Regions from separate parts of the Streptomyces sp. NPDC052042 genome, predicted to be linked through region 1. Evidence: riboswitches for the same ligand, from Rfam matches in the RefSeq annotation. Region 1 holds a riboswitch; the other holds the start of a gene.
What was found. Region 1 has a riboswitch for S-adenosylmethionine ahead of thrC (threonine synthase). Riboswitches for the same ligand answer to the same signal wherever they lie in the genome.
Positions count from the first base shown of each region.

Region 2: linked by a shared signal. The riboswitch ahead of ACIHCL_RS01670 (aminotransferase class V-fold PLP-dependent enzyme) and the one ahead of thrC (threonine synthase) in region 1 are both predicted to bind S-adenosylmethionine.

Region 1 is NZ_JBIUBU010000002.1:19,626-25,414, forward strand. Features, by position in the region: gene ACIHCL_RS05370 (trehalose-6-phosphate synthase) at 1-1,115, opposite strand, end outside; gene ACIHCL_RS05375 (glucosyl-3-phosphoglycerate synthase) at 1,323-2,285, opposite strand; SAM riboswitch class I at 2,439-2,566, shown strand; gene thrC (threonine synthase) at 2,585-3,922, shown strand; gene ACIHCL_RS05385 (MoaD/ThiS family protein) at 3,956-4,234, shown strand; gene ACIHCL_RS05390 (cold-shock protein) at 4,692-4,898, shown strand; gene groL (chaperonin GroEL) at 5,560-5,789, shown strand, end outside.
Region 2 is NZ_JBIUBU010000001.1:376,812-382,600, forward strand. Features, by position in the region: gene ACIHCL_RS01660 (rhomboid family intramembrane serine protease) at 1-571, shown strand, start outside; gene ACIHCL_RS01665 (Lrp/AsnC family transcriptional regulator) at 568-849, shown strand; gene ACIHCL_RS01670 (aminotransferase class V-fold PLP-dependent enzyme) at 910-2,289, opposite strand; SAM riboswitch class IV at 2,630-2,747, opposite strand; gene trpD (anthranilate phosphoribosyltransferase) at 2,831-3,895, opposite strand; gene ACIHCL_RS01680 (cytochrome bc complex cytochrome b subunit) at 4,019-5,668, opposite strand; gene ACIHCL_RS01685 (Rieske 2Fe-2S domain-containing protein) at 5,665-5,789, opposite strand, start outside.

The DNA of each region.
Region 1 (5,789 bases):
AGCCGGTACGCGGCCAGCGAGCGGGCGAAGTCGTCCTTGACGTGCAGCACGACCGGTGTCCAGCCCGGCGTGCCGTATGCCTCGTTGATCGCGTCGGCGACCTGCCTGACCTCGGCGGTGTAGTCGCGGTAGACGGCCAGATCCTGTCGCGACGGGTAGGCGAAGGCGACGTGGACGACGCGCTCGCGCCATTCGGGCCGCTCGTCGAGGAGTGCGCGGTAGGCGAGCAGGCCGCGCACGATGTTCTTGGACAGCTCCGTCCGGTCCACCCGCACGATCGTCCTCCGGCCGGGGCCGATCTGCTCGCGCAGCGCGGCCATCCGCTCGTCCACGTCCGCCTCGTGCGCGCGTCGGCGCAGGAAGTCCGCGTCCGCGCCGAGTCCGTGCACCCCGATCGCGGTCCGTCCCGTCCCGCCCAGGAACTCCGTGCAGCAGGCGGTGAACGCCTCGGCCCAGCGCCGGGTGAGGAAGCAGGCCCGGTCGGCGCCCAGGATGCCGCGCAGGAGCTGTTCCGCGATGTCGTCGGGGAGCAGCCGGAAGTAGTCGACGGGCGCCCAGGGGGTGTGCGAGAAGTGGCCGATCCGCAGGTCGGGGCGGAGTGCGCGGAGCATGCCGGGCACCAGCGCCAGGTGGTAGTCCTGCACCAGGACCGCCGCGCCCCGGCCCGCCTCCTCGGCGAGCGCCTCGGCGAAGGCCCGGTTGTATGTCTCGAACGATGCCCACTGCCGCCGGAACTCCGCGTCGAAGACCGGCTCCAGCGGCGTCTGGTACAGCATGTGGTGGACGAACCAGAGCACCGAGTTCGCGATGCCGTTGTACGCGTCCGCGTGGACGGCCGGGGCGATGTCGAGCATCCGCACGCCCGGTTCGCCGACCCCGCGCCGGACCGCCTCCCGGTCCCCGTCCCCGAGCGCGGAGCACACCCACAGCTTGTCGTCGACGGCGCTCAGCCCCGAGACCAGCCCGCCGCCGCCGCGCTTCGCGCCGAGCGACCCGTCCGTCTCCAAGGTGTACGACACCGGGCCGCGGTTCGACGCGACGAGGACGGTGGCTTCGGCAGCGCCGGACCGTGCGGCACCGGCTTCGGCGGACGGGGCTTCGTGCTCGGAGACCATGTTGCGGAATCTAGCCCGATCGCGAACCACTCAAACGCGCGAAGCCGGACGACGTCCGGCGGCATCCGGGTGGCGCACGGCCACGCCGTACGCCACCGTGCGGAACCCGGTGCGCCGGGCGCCGCCCGGCCCGCGCGGCACCACACCGCCCGTTGCCGCCCGTTGCCGCCCGTTGCCGTCCGGCAACGTCGGCGGCGTTCGACGGCATCAGGCCGCGCGGCGCGAGGTGTACTCCTCGATCTCGCGCATCGGAGGCCGCTCCTCCGTGTCCACCGCATGGGTGCGCGGTACGAAACCGTCCTCGCCGCGCTCGAACTGGGTCAGCGAAGGGCGCACCAAATGCCCGCGGGACAAGCGAAGTTGAGCGGTCCGGTAGATCGCCGCCGCCATCCGGCCGAGTGCCTGGCCGTCCTGGTGGCGGTGTTTGCGCACACCCACGTCGACCTGGGCGAGCGCGTCCAGGCCCACCGTGTGCAGCGCGTCGACGAGGAGGCCCAGCTCCACCCCGTACCCGACGGGGAAGGGCAGCTGTTCGAGCAGCGAGCGGCGTGCCGCGTACTCGCCGCCCAGCGGCTGGACGAAACCGGCCAGTCGCGGCCAGTGCAGATTGAGCAGCGGCCGGGCCACCAGTTCCGTGACGCGGCCTCCCTGCCCCGCGGCCCCGCCGGGCCCGTCGCCGAACGGCCGGTCGTACATCGCCTTGACGAACCCCACCTCGGGGTCGGTCAGCAGCGGGCCGACGACACCGGAGACGAAGTCCGCCGAGAAGTCCCTCAGATCGGCGTCGATGAAGCAGATGATGTCACCGTGCGTCACCAGGAGCGAGCGCCACAGCACCTCGCCCTTTCCGGGCAGGGCGGGTATGCGGGGGAGTATGTCGTCCCGGTGCACCACGCGGGCGCCGGCCTCCCGGGCGACCTTTGCGGTGGCGTCCGTGGAACCGGAATCGATCACCACGAGTTCGTCGACGAGCGCGACCTTCTCCATCAGTTCGCGCCGGATCGTCGCGACGATCTCGCCGACGGTCGCCTCCTCGTTCAGCGCAGGCAGTACGACGCTCACACTCCCGCGCCGAGGATCCTTCGCCCTGGCGGCGAGGAGCCTGTCCAGCGGGCGGTCGGCGACCGACCAGGAACGCCTGGTCAGCCAGCGTTCCACCTCTTCCAGCACGGTCGATACTCCCTGTATGTGATCCATCTCGCGGTTCGGACGACTATCTCAACAGTCCGGTGCTTCGGTTACAGTCTTGAACAACGCGGACGACCATCGCATGCCGGGGTCGGTCCGCCCACAAACGCCTGGAGCACCGCTCCAGTGCCATAGCGCTCATCCAGAGGGACTGAGGGAACGGCCCGTTGACGTCCCGGCAACCCCCCTGCCGACCGCGAGGTCACGGTGGGGAAGGTGCCAATTCCGGCTTGCGGCGAAACGCGTCGCAAGGAAGATGAGGAGAAAGGGCCTCCGCCATCATGGCCGTGCAGACCGCTGCGACCGCTTCAGCGAACACCGCTTCTTCCGCCGACGAGTCCTCCGTCGGCACCGCGCCCGCCGACCTCGATCTCGGACCCGCCGCGGCACTCTCCTGCCGCGAGTGCGGCGAGCGCTTCCCCCTCGGACCGATCTTCGCCTGTTCCTCCTGCTTCGGGCCGCTCGAAGTGGCCTACGACCTGCCGACCGGGTCCCCGGAGGAGCTGAGGAAGCGTATCGAGGCCGGACCGAACAGCATCTGGCGTTACGCGCCGCTGCTGCCGGTGCCCGCCGACGTCGCGGACAAGCCCAATCTCAACCCCGGCTTCACCAAGCTGGTCAAGGCCGACAACCTCGCCCGCGAGCTGGGCGTCACCGGCGGTCTGTACGTCAAGGACGATTCCGGCAACCCGACGCACTCCTTCAAGGACCGCGTCGTCGCCATCGCCGTCGAGGCCGCCCGCGCCTTCGGCTTCACCACCCTCTCCTGCTCCTCCACCGGCAACCTCGCCGGCGCGGTGGGCGCCGCCGCCGCCCGCGCCGGCTTCCGCTCCTGCGTGTTCATCCCGCACGACCTGGAGCAGGGCAAGGTCGTCATGGCCGCGGTGTACGGCGGCGAGCTGGTCGGCATCGAGGGGAACTACGACGACGTCAACCGCTTCTGCTCGGAGCTCATCGGCGATCCGCTCGGGGAGGGCTGGGGCTTCGTCAACGTCAATCTGCGCCCGTACTACGGCGAGGGTTCCAAGACCCTGGCGTACGAGATCTGCGAGCAGCTCGGCTGGCGGCTGCCCGACCAGATCGTCGTTCCGATCGCGTCCGGTTCGCAGCTCACGAAGATCGACAAGGGGCTCCAGGAGCTGATCGGGCTGGGCCTGGTCGAGGACAAGCCGTACAAGATCTTCGGCGCCCAGGCCGAGGGCTGCTCCCCGGTCTCCACCGCCTTCAAGGCCGGTCTCGACGTCGTACGGCCCCAGAAGCCCGACACCATCGCCAAGTCCCTGGCGATCGGCAACCCGGCCGACGGCCCGTACGTCCTGGACATCGCCCGCCGCACCGGCGGCGCGGTCGAGGACGTGGACGACGAGCGGATCGTCGACGCGATCAAGCTGCTGGCCCGCACGGAGGGCATCTTCGCCGAGACGGCGGGCGGGGTGACGGTCGGCGTCACGAAGAAGCTGATCGAGAACGGCCTGCTCGACCCGTCGCTGACCACCGTCGTCCTCAACACCGGCGACGGGCTCAAGACCCTGGACGCGGTGGCCGCCACTTCGCAGGCGACCGCGACGATCCGTCCGAGCCTGGACGCCTTCCGCGCCGCCGGCCTCGCCACTGCCTGACACCCACCGCGACCGAAGAAAGGCACATCCACCATGAGCGTCAAGGTCCGTATCCCCACCATCCTCCGCACCTACACGGACGGCCGGTCCGAGGTCCCGGCCGAGGGCGAGACCCTCTCCCAGGTCATCGAGTCCCTGGAGCGGAACCACCCGGGCATCGCCGCCCGTGTCCTGGACGACCAGGGCAAGCTCCGCCGCTTCGTGAACGTGTACGTCAACGACGACGACGTGCGCTTCGAGGACGGCCTGGGGACGGCGACCCCGGACGGCGCCGGCATCTCGATCATCCCCGCCGTCGCGGGCGGCTGCTGACGGACCGGCGGCTCCCCACGCCGTCGGCTGCCGCCAACGGCCGAAGATTTCCCGGCATTACCCGAATTGCCCTCTCCGAGAAGAAAGCGGAGGGGGCAATTCTGCATGGTTGAGCGCGGTAGAGTGGGGGAAGTCCCCCCAGCTTCACGTGCCGCCCGCCAATGAAAATGCGCCCGGTCACGATAAGAAGTGGCCAAAGTGCGCGATCTTCCTGAGTCATAAGTCACTTTTGCCCGGCCCGACTTGCCCTGGGATCTTATGAATTCTTCAGATCCGGGCGATCGATGCTGCCCAGAATTCTCGTCCGATTGACCTGTTGCAGGGGGCAGTTGGGCAGATACATTCAGCCGCGGTCGACGCGTTCCGGCGCACACACCCTCTCCTGTCGGAGGGTGAGTTCTGACCCGGGTCCGCGAAGTGCGGTCCTGCGCAAGGGCCAGTAATAGGGGAGTTAGGCATGGCTCAGGGCACCGTCAAGTGGTTCAACGCGGAGAAGGGGTACGGCTTCATCGCGGTCGACGGTGGTGCGGATGTTTTCGTCCACTACAGCGCGATTCAGATGGACGGCTACCGCACCCTCGAAGAGGGTCAGCGAGTTGAGTTCGAGATCTCGCAGGGCCAGAAGGGGCCGCAGGCGGACATGGTCAAGCTCGCCGTCGGCTGAGTTCGGCGCGGTCGGCCACCAACGACACCACTTTCGTGCGGAGGGCCCGTTCCCGGGGAGCACCCAGGGGCGGGCCCTCCGCATGTTCCCGCGCCGTCGGCCCTCCTGCGCCCCGGCTGCGCGGGCGCCCCGCGCCGTGCGTGCCGGGTGCCCGCGGTGCGTGCCCGGCCGTGTGTGCCCCGGCCGTGTGTGCTGAACGCCCGCCGTGCGCGCATCCGCCGTATGCACCGGTGCGCGCCTCAGTCAGCCAGGAGCACCCGGGTGCGCGTACAACCCTGCTGACCCTGCGCGCCCGGGTGCGTGTACGCGAGCGCGCGCCTTCACGCGCGCGCTCACCGGGACGCGGGGGCGTGCGGGAGCGTTCTGGCGGCCCGTTCGTACGGACCGTTCGGGGGGTGCGTCCGTCCGGGTTCAGGCGAGCCTCCCACCGCCTCCGTCCGGCGTCCGGGGTTGGCCACATCCCGAGGGGGACGCTTGCACTCTCGGGGGTCGAGTGCTAATCATTGGCGTTAGCACTCTCCGGGTGAGAGTGACAGACTTGGGCCGGGCCGGTGAGGTCCGCAGGTCCGGTGGGGCAAGGAACCACCGGTACGCAGGCCGTCCGTCGCGGGCGCCACTCGGTCCGGAGAAAATCCACCCCTGTCCGGGAGGACCACTTCACATGGCCAAGATCATCGCGTTCGACGAGGAGGCCCGGCGCGGTCTCGAGCGCGGCATGAACCAGCTCGCTGACGCCGTCAAGGTCACCCTTGGCCCCAAGGGTCGCAATGTCGTCCTTGAGAAGAAGTGGGGCGCCCCCACGATCACCAACGATGGTGTGTCCATCGCCAAGGAGATCGAGCTGGAGGACCCGTACGAGAAGATCGGTGCGGAGCTGGTCAAGGAGGTCGC
Region 2 (5,789 bases), on a different contig from region 1:
CGGCTACTTCGAACGCTGGGGAGTGATCCCGAACGAGTTGTGGAACGGCTCCGGACACGTCCTGCTCACCCCGCTCACCGCCCTCTTCGTGCACGGCAGCTGGCTGCACCTGCTGGGGAACATGCTGTTCCTGTACGTGTTCGGGGCGATGACCGAGGAACGCATGGGGCGCGTCGAGTTCACCCTCTTCTACGTCGTCTGCGGCTGTCTCGCCCTGGTCGCCTACGCCGCCGCGCACGCCACCTCCGATCAGACGCTCGTCGGCGCCTCGGGGGCCATCTCGGCGGTGCTGGGCGCCTTCCTGTACCTGTTCCCCAGGGCCAGGGTCACCAGCCTGTTCCCGTTCCTCTTCTTCCTGCCGCTGCGCTTCCCGGCCTGGATCGTGCTCATCTTCTGGTTCGTCCTGCAGTGGCTGGCGGTCCGGAACGCCGGCGACGGGGGGCCGGGCGTGGCCTATCTGGCCCATGTGGTCGGTTTCGCCCTCGGCTTCTTCTACGCCTGGGGGCGCTACCGGCGGACGGATAGAGTGAAGGCCCCAGCAGCGGCCACCGAGGGAGAGAACCAGCCGTGATCAGCGCGATCGTGCTCATCAAGACCAGCGTGGACCGGATTCCCGAGATCGCCGAGGCCATCGCCGCGCTGGACAACGTCAGCGAGGTCTTCTCCGTCACCGGCACCTACGACCTGATCGCCATGGTCCGGGTGGCCCACCACGACGACCTGGCGGACGTCATCCCCGGCCGGATCAGCAAGATCCCCGGCGTCGAGGCCACCGACACGCACGTGGCCTTCCGCACGTACTCGCAGCACGACCTGGAGGCCGCCTTCAACATCGGCCTCGACGCGTAGCGTCCCGGCCCGCGACACCCTCGGCAAGGGCGGACCCGCCCCGCCGAGGGTGTCATGCGCTCATCGGAGCTGCGTCTCGCCCCGGTCCGGGACGCAGCGCCCGCCCTCGGTGCGGTACGTCCACCGGGCGCCCTGGGCGACCAGCTCCTTGACCGCGCACACGAAGCGCTCGACGTGCTCGTCGGGCGTACCCGCGCCGAAGCTCACCCGGATCGCGTTGAGCGAGGGCTCCCCCGGCCCGGCCTCCGGCGCGCCGCACCCCCCGGCCTCCCGCGGGTCGCCGCCCAGCAGCGTGCGGACCAGCGGGTGGGCGCAGAACAGCCCGTCGCGGACCCCGATGCCGTACTCGGCGGAGAGCGCCGCGGCGAAGTGCGAGCTGTTCCAGCCCTCCACCACGAACGAGATGACGCCCACCCGCGGCGCGTCGTCGCCGAACAGCGAGAGCACCGTGACCTCGGGGACCTCGGCGAGCCCGGCGCGGACGGCGGCGACGAGGCGCTGCTCCCGGACGACCAGGTCGTCGAAGCCCGCCTCGGTGAGCGCCTTGCACGCGGAGGCGATGGAGTACGCGCCGATCACGTTGGGGGAACCGGCCTCGTGACGGGCGGCGGTGGTGTGCCATTCGACGTCCACACCGCCGTCGGCACGGCGGGCGACCTTGCGCGAGGCGCCGCCGCCGGCCAGGTACGGTTCGGCGTCCCGCAGCCAGTCGGCCCGGCCCGCGAGCACGCCCGAGCCGAACGGCGCGTAGAGCTTGTGCCCGGAGAAGGCGACCCAGTCGACGTCCAGTTCGGCGATGTCGACGGGGTGGTGCGGGGCGAGCTGCGCGGCGTCCAGCACGATCCGGGCGCCGTGCGCGTGCGCGACGGCCGCCAGCTCCTCGACCGGCCACAGCTCGCCGGTGACGTTGGAGGCACCGGTGACGCAGACCAGCGCGGGGGCCGCGGGGTCGCGGTCGGCGAGCGCCCTCTCCAGCGTCTCGACGGCCTGGGCCGGGGTGCGCGGGGCGTTCAGGTACGTCACCCGGGCCTCGCGCCACGGCAGCAGCGAGGCATGGTGCTCGGTCTCGTACACGAACACCTGGCAGCCGGCGGGAACGACCGCGGCCAGCAGATTGAGCGAGTCGGTGGTCGACCGGGTGAAGACCACCTGGTCGTCGGGGCGGCAGCCGAGGAACTCGGCGACGGTCGCGCGGCTGTTCTCGAAGAGGTCCGTGGAGAGCTGCGAGAGGTACCCGGCGCCGCGGTGCACGCTGCCGTAGTACGGGGCGTACGCGGCGATGTCGTCCCAGACGCGCTGGAGGGCCGGGGCGCTCGCGGCGTAGTCGAGTGCGGCGTAGGCGACTTCACCCCCCGTGACCAGAGGGACCGTCACATCCCTGCCCAGAACCGGCAGAGGGGAACAAAGCGACTGGTCGGCGGCGGCGGTGAGGACAGACATGGCGAACTCCCGTGGCAGGCAGGCGAAAGGCGCGCGCCGCCGGATACGCGGCAGCGCGGCGAAAAGAGTGAAGGGGTGCGGAGAGGGACACGGACATCCCGGGCCGCGCCTGGCACATGCCGCCGTCCGCCCGTGGGGCGGGGCGCGTGGCGTCCGGTACGTGCGACCGCGGGCGGAGAATCATCCGGATGTATCCGGATGACTCCGACAACGCGGCGAGTGCGCGTACCGGGTGTCACGGGCCGGGCGGCTGGCCGGACACGGCCTAGCGCATTCGCTTGCTCACAGGAGACTCCCTAGGGACCAGGACCCCGGGGATGGGCATGCACTGATGCCGAGGGGCCCGCGCTTGCCGCAGACCTCACTGCCTGCGGCCCGGTCTTCACCCGGGGCACCCCGCCACGGACGGAGGGTTGCCGGACAGCGGGCCGGGGCCGTAGTCGCTGTCACTCATGACCTTCCTGCATCTTGCCATACACGGGTGAACGCGCAAGGGCGCGGTCCAGGATCCGGACCGCGCCCCGCGTCGCCTCCCGCCGGTTCAGGCGTTGCTGGCCGCCACCCAGCGCTCCAGTGCCCGCCGCGCCGCCCCGGAGTCGATGGACTCGGCGGCCCTCACGACCCCGGCGGCCAGCTGCTCGTTCAGCGTGTCGTCCGTCGGTTCCAGGGCGACCAGCGCCGCCGCCGAGTTGAGCAGCACGGCCTCCCGCACGGGCCCCCGCTCCCCGGCCAGCACCCGTCGGGCCACATCCGCGTTGTACGAGGGGGCGCCGCCGCGCAGCGCCTCGGCCGGGACCAGTTCCAGGCCGATGTCGCGCGGGTCGAACGCCTCCTCGCGCACCGCGCCGTCCCGGACCACCCAGACCCGCGAGGTCGCGGTCGTCGTCAGCTCGTCGAGACCGTCGTCGCCGCGGAAGACGAGCGCCGAGTTGCCGCGCTCGGCGAGGACCCCGGCGACGATGGGCGCCATCCGCAGATCGGCCACGCCGACGGCCTGGGTGCGCACCCGAGCCGGGTTGGTGAGCGGGCCGAGGACGTTGAACGTCGTCTGGGCGCCCAGCTCCTTGCGGGCGCGTGCGGCGTACCGCAGCGCGGGGTGGAACTTCACGGCGAAGCAGAAGGTGATGCCCGCCTCCTCGGCGACCTCGACCACGCGCTGCGCGCTGAGTTCCAGGTTGACGCCGAGCTTCTCCAGCACGTCGGAGGAGCCGCTCGCCGACGAGGAGGCACGGTTGCCGTGCTTCACGACCCTGGCGCCGGTGCCCGCGATGACTATCGCCGACATGGTGGAGATGTTGACCGTCTTGGCAAGGTCGCCGCCGGTGCCGACGATGTCGACCGTGCGGCCGGGGACCTCGATGATGTTGGCGTGTTCGTACATCGCACGCACCAGGCCGGACACCTCGTCGACCGTCTCGCCCTTGGCGCGCAGGGCCACCGCGAAGCCGGCGATCTGCACATCGGTCGCCTCGCCGCTCATGATCCGGTCCATGGCCCACGCGGTGTCGTCCGCACTCAGGTCCTCGCCGCGCAGCAGCGGGTTCAGCAGGCGGGGCCAGGAACGGTCCGCCACGCTGTCGCCGCCGACCGGGGTCACAACGTTCATGGTCCGCTCCTGGGTCCACAGCCGATAAAAGGATCGGCTCCCACCCTATCGAGCGCCATGGACAGCGAAGAGCCCCGTCCATCGGGTGGACGGGGCTCTCGCCGTGGCGATCAGTTCAGGTGATCAGTGGTGGCCGTGGCCGCTGGTGATCTCCTTGTACTCCTCGACGGTGGGCTTGGCGACCTGACCGTTCTCGCCGTAGTAGCCCTTGCTGAGTCGGGCGCGCAGCTTCTGCAACGCGGAGACCTTGCGCTCGACACCGTTCTCGTCGACCGTCGGGCCGATCTCGACCGGCTCGTACTGCTCGTGCTGGGTGAGCGTGTGCAGCTGCTCGGGACCGAGCGGCTCGTGGATCTCCACGAACTCACCGTGCGGCAGGCGCTTGATCATGCCGGACTCGCGCCCGTGCAGCACCTTCTCCTTGTCACGGCGCTGGAGGCCGAGGCAGATCCGCCGGGTGATGACGAACGCGATCACCGGGCCCGCGAAGATGAAGATCCGGATGAACCAGGAGATGGCGTTGATCGACAGGTGGAAGTGCGTGGCCCACAGGTCGTTGCCACCGCCGATGAAGACGATGACGTAGACGGTGATCCAGGCGACGCCGAAGGCCGTCCGGGTCGGCGCGTTGCGCGGGCGGTCCAGCAGGTGGTGCTCGCGCTTGTCACCGGTGATCCAGGACTCGAGGAACGGGTAGACCGCGATGGCCACGAGTACCAGTCCGAAGACCATCAGCGGGATGAACACACCCAGGGCGAGCGTGTGACCCCACAGGTTGATCTCCCAGCCCGGCATCACTCGGATCAGACCCTCGGCGAAGCCCATGTACCAGTCGGGCTGGGCGCCGGTGGACACCTGGTCCGGACGGTACGGGCCGATGTTCCAGACCGGGTTGATCGTGGCGATCGCCGAGATGATGGCGATGATGCCGAAGACCAGGAAGAAGAATCCACCCGCCTTCGCCATGTACACCGGCATGAGCGGCATGCCGACGACGTTCTTCTGGGTGCGGCCGGGGCCGGGGAACTGCGTGTGCTTGTGGTAGAAGACGAGGATCAGGTGCGCCACCACGAGACCGAGCATGATGCCCGGCAGCAGCAGGATGTGGATCGAGTAGAACCGGGCGACGAAGTCGTGGCCGGGGAACTCTCCGCCGAACAGGAACATCGAGATGTAGGTGCCGACGATCGGCATCGACAGGATCGCGCCCTGGGTGAAGCGGATACCCGTACCGGACAGCAGGTCGTCCGGGAGCGAGTAGCCGGTGAAACCGGTGAACATGCCCAGCACGAACAGCAGGAAGCCGAACAGCCAGTTGATCTCACGCGGCTTGCGGAACGCGCCCGTGAAGAAGACGCGCATCATGTGCACGAACATGCTGGCCAGGAAGATCAGCGCGGCCCAGTGGTGGATCTGGCGGACCAGCAGACCACCGCGGACGTCGAAGCTGATGTTCAGCGTCGAGGCGTACGCCTCGGACATCTTGATGCCCTGCATCGGCTCGAACGAGCCGTGGTACACGACCTCGTTCATGCTCGGATGGAAGAACAGCGTCAGGTACACACCCGTGAGGATGATGATGATGAAGCTGTAGAGCGCGACTTCCCCGAGCATGAAGGACCAGTGGTCCGGGAAGACCTTGCGCAGGTTGGCCTTGGCCAGGGTGTAGATCCCCAGCCGGCCGTCCGCCCAGTCGGCCACCCGCTCGCCGGCGGGCGCCTTGCGATTGCCCGGTGCGGCGGCACCGGGCGTGTTCGTCGTCACGGTACTCATCCGCGCTCCCAGAATGCAGGACCGACGGGCTCTTCGAAGTCACCGAGCGCTTCGAGGTTGCCCTCGCTGTTCACGCCGATCCGCAGCTGCGGAAGGGCGTGACCGGCCGGACCGAAGATGA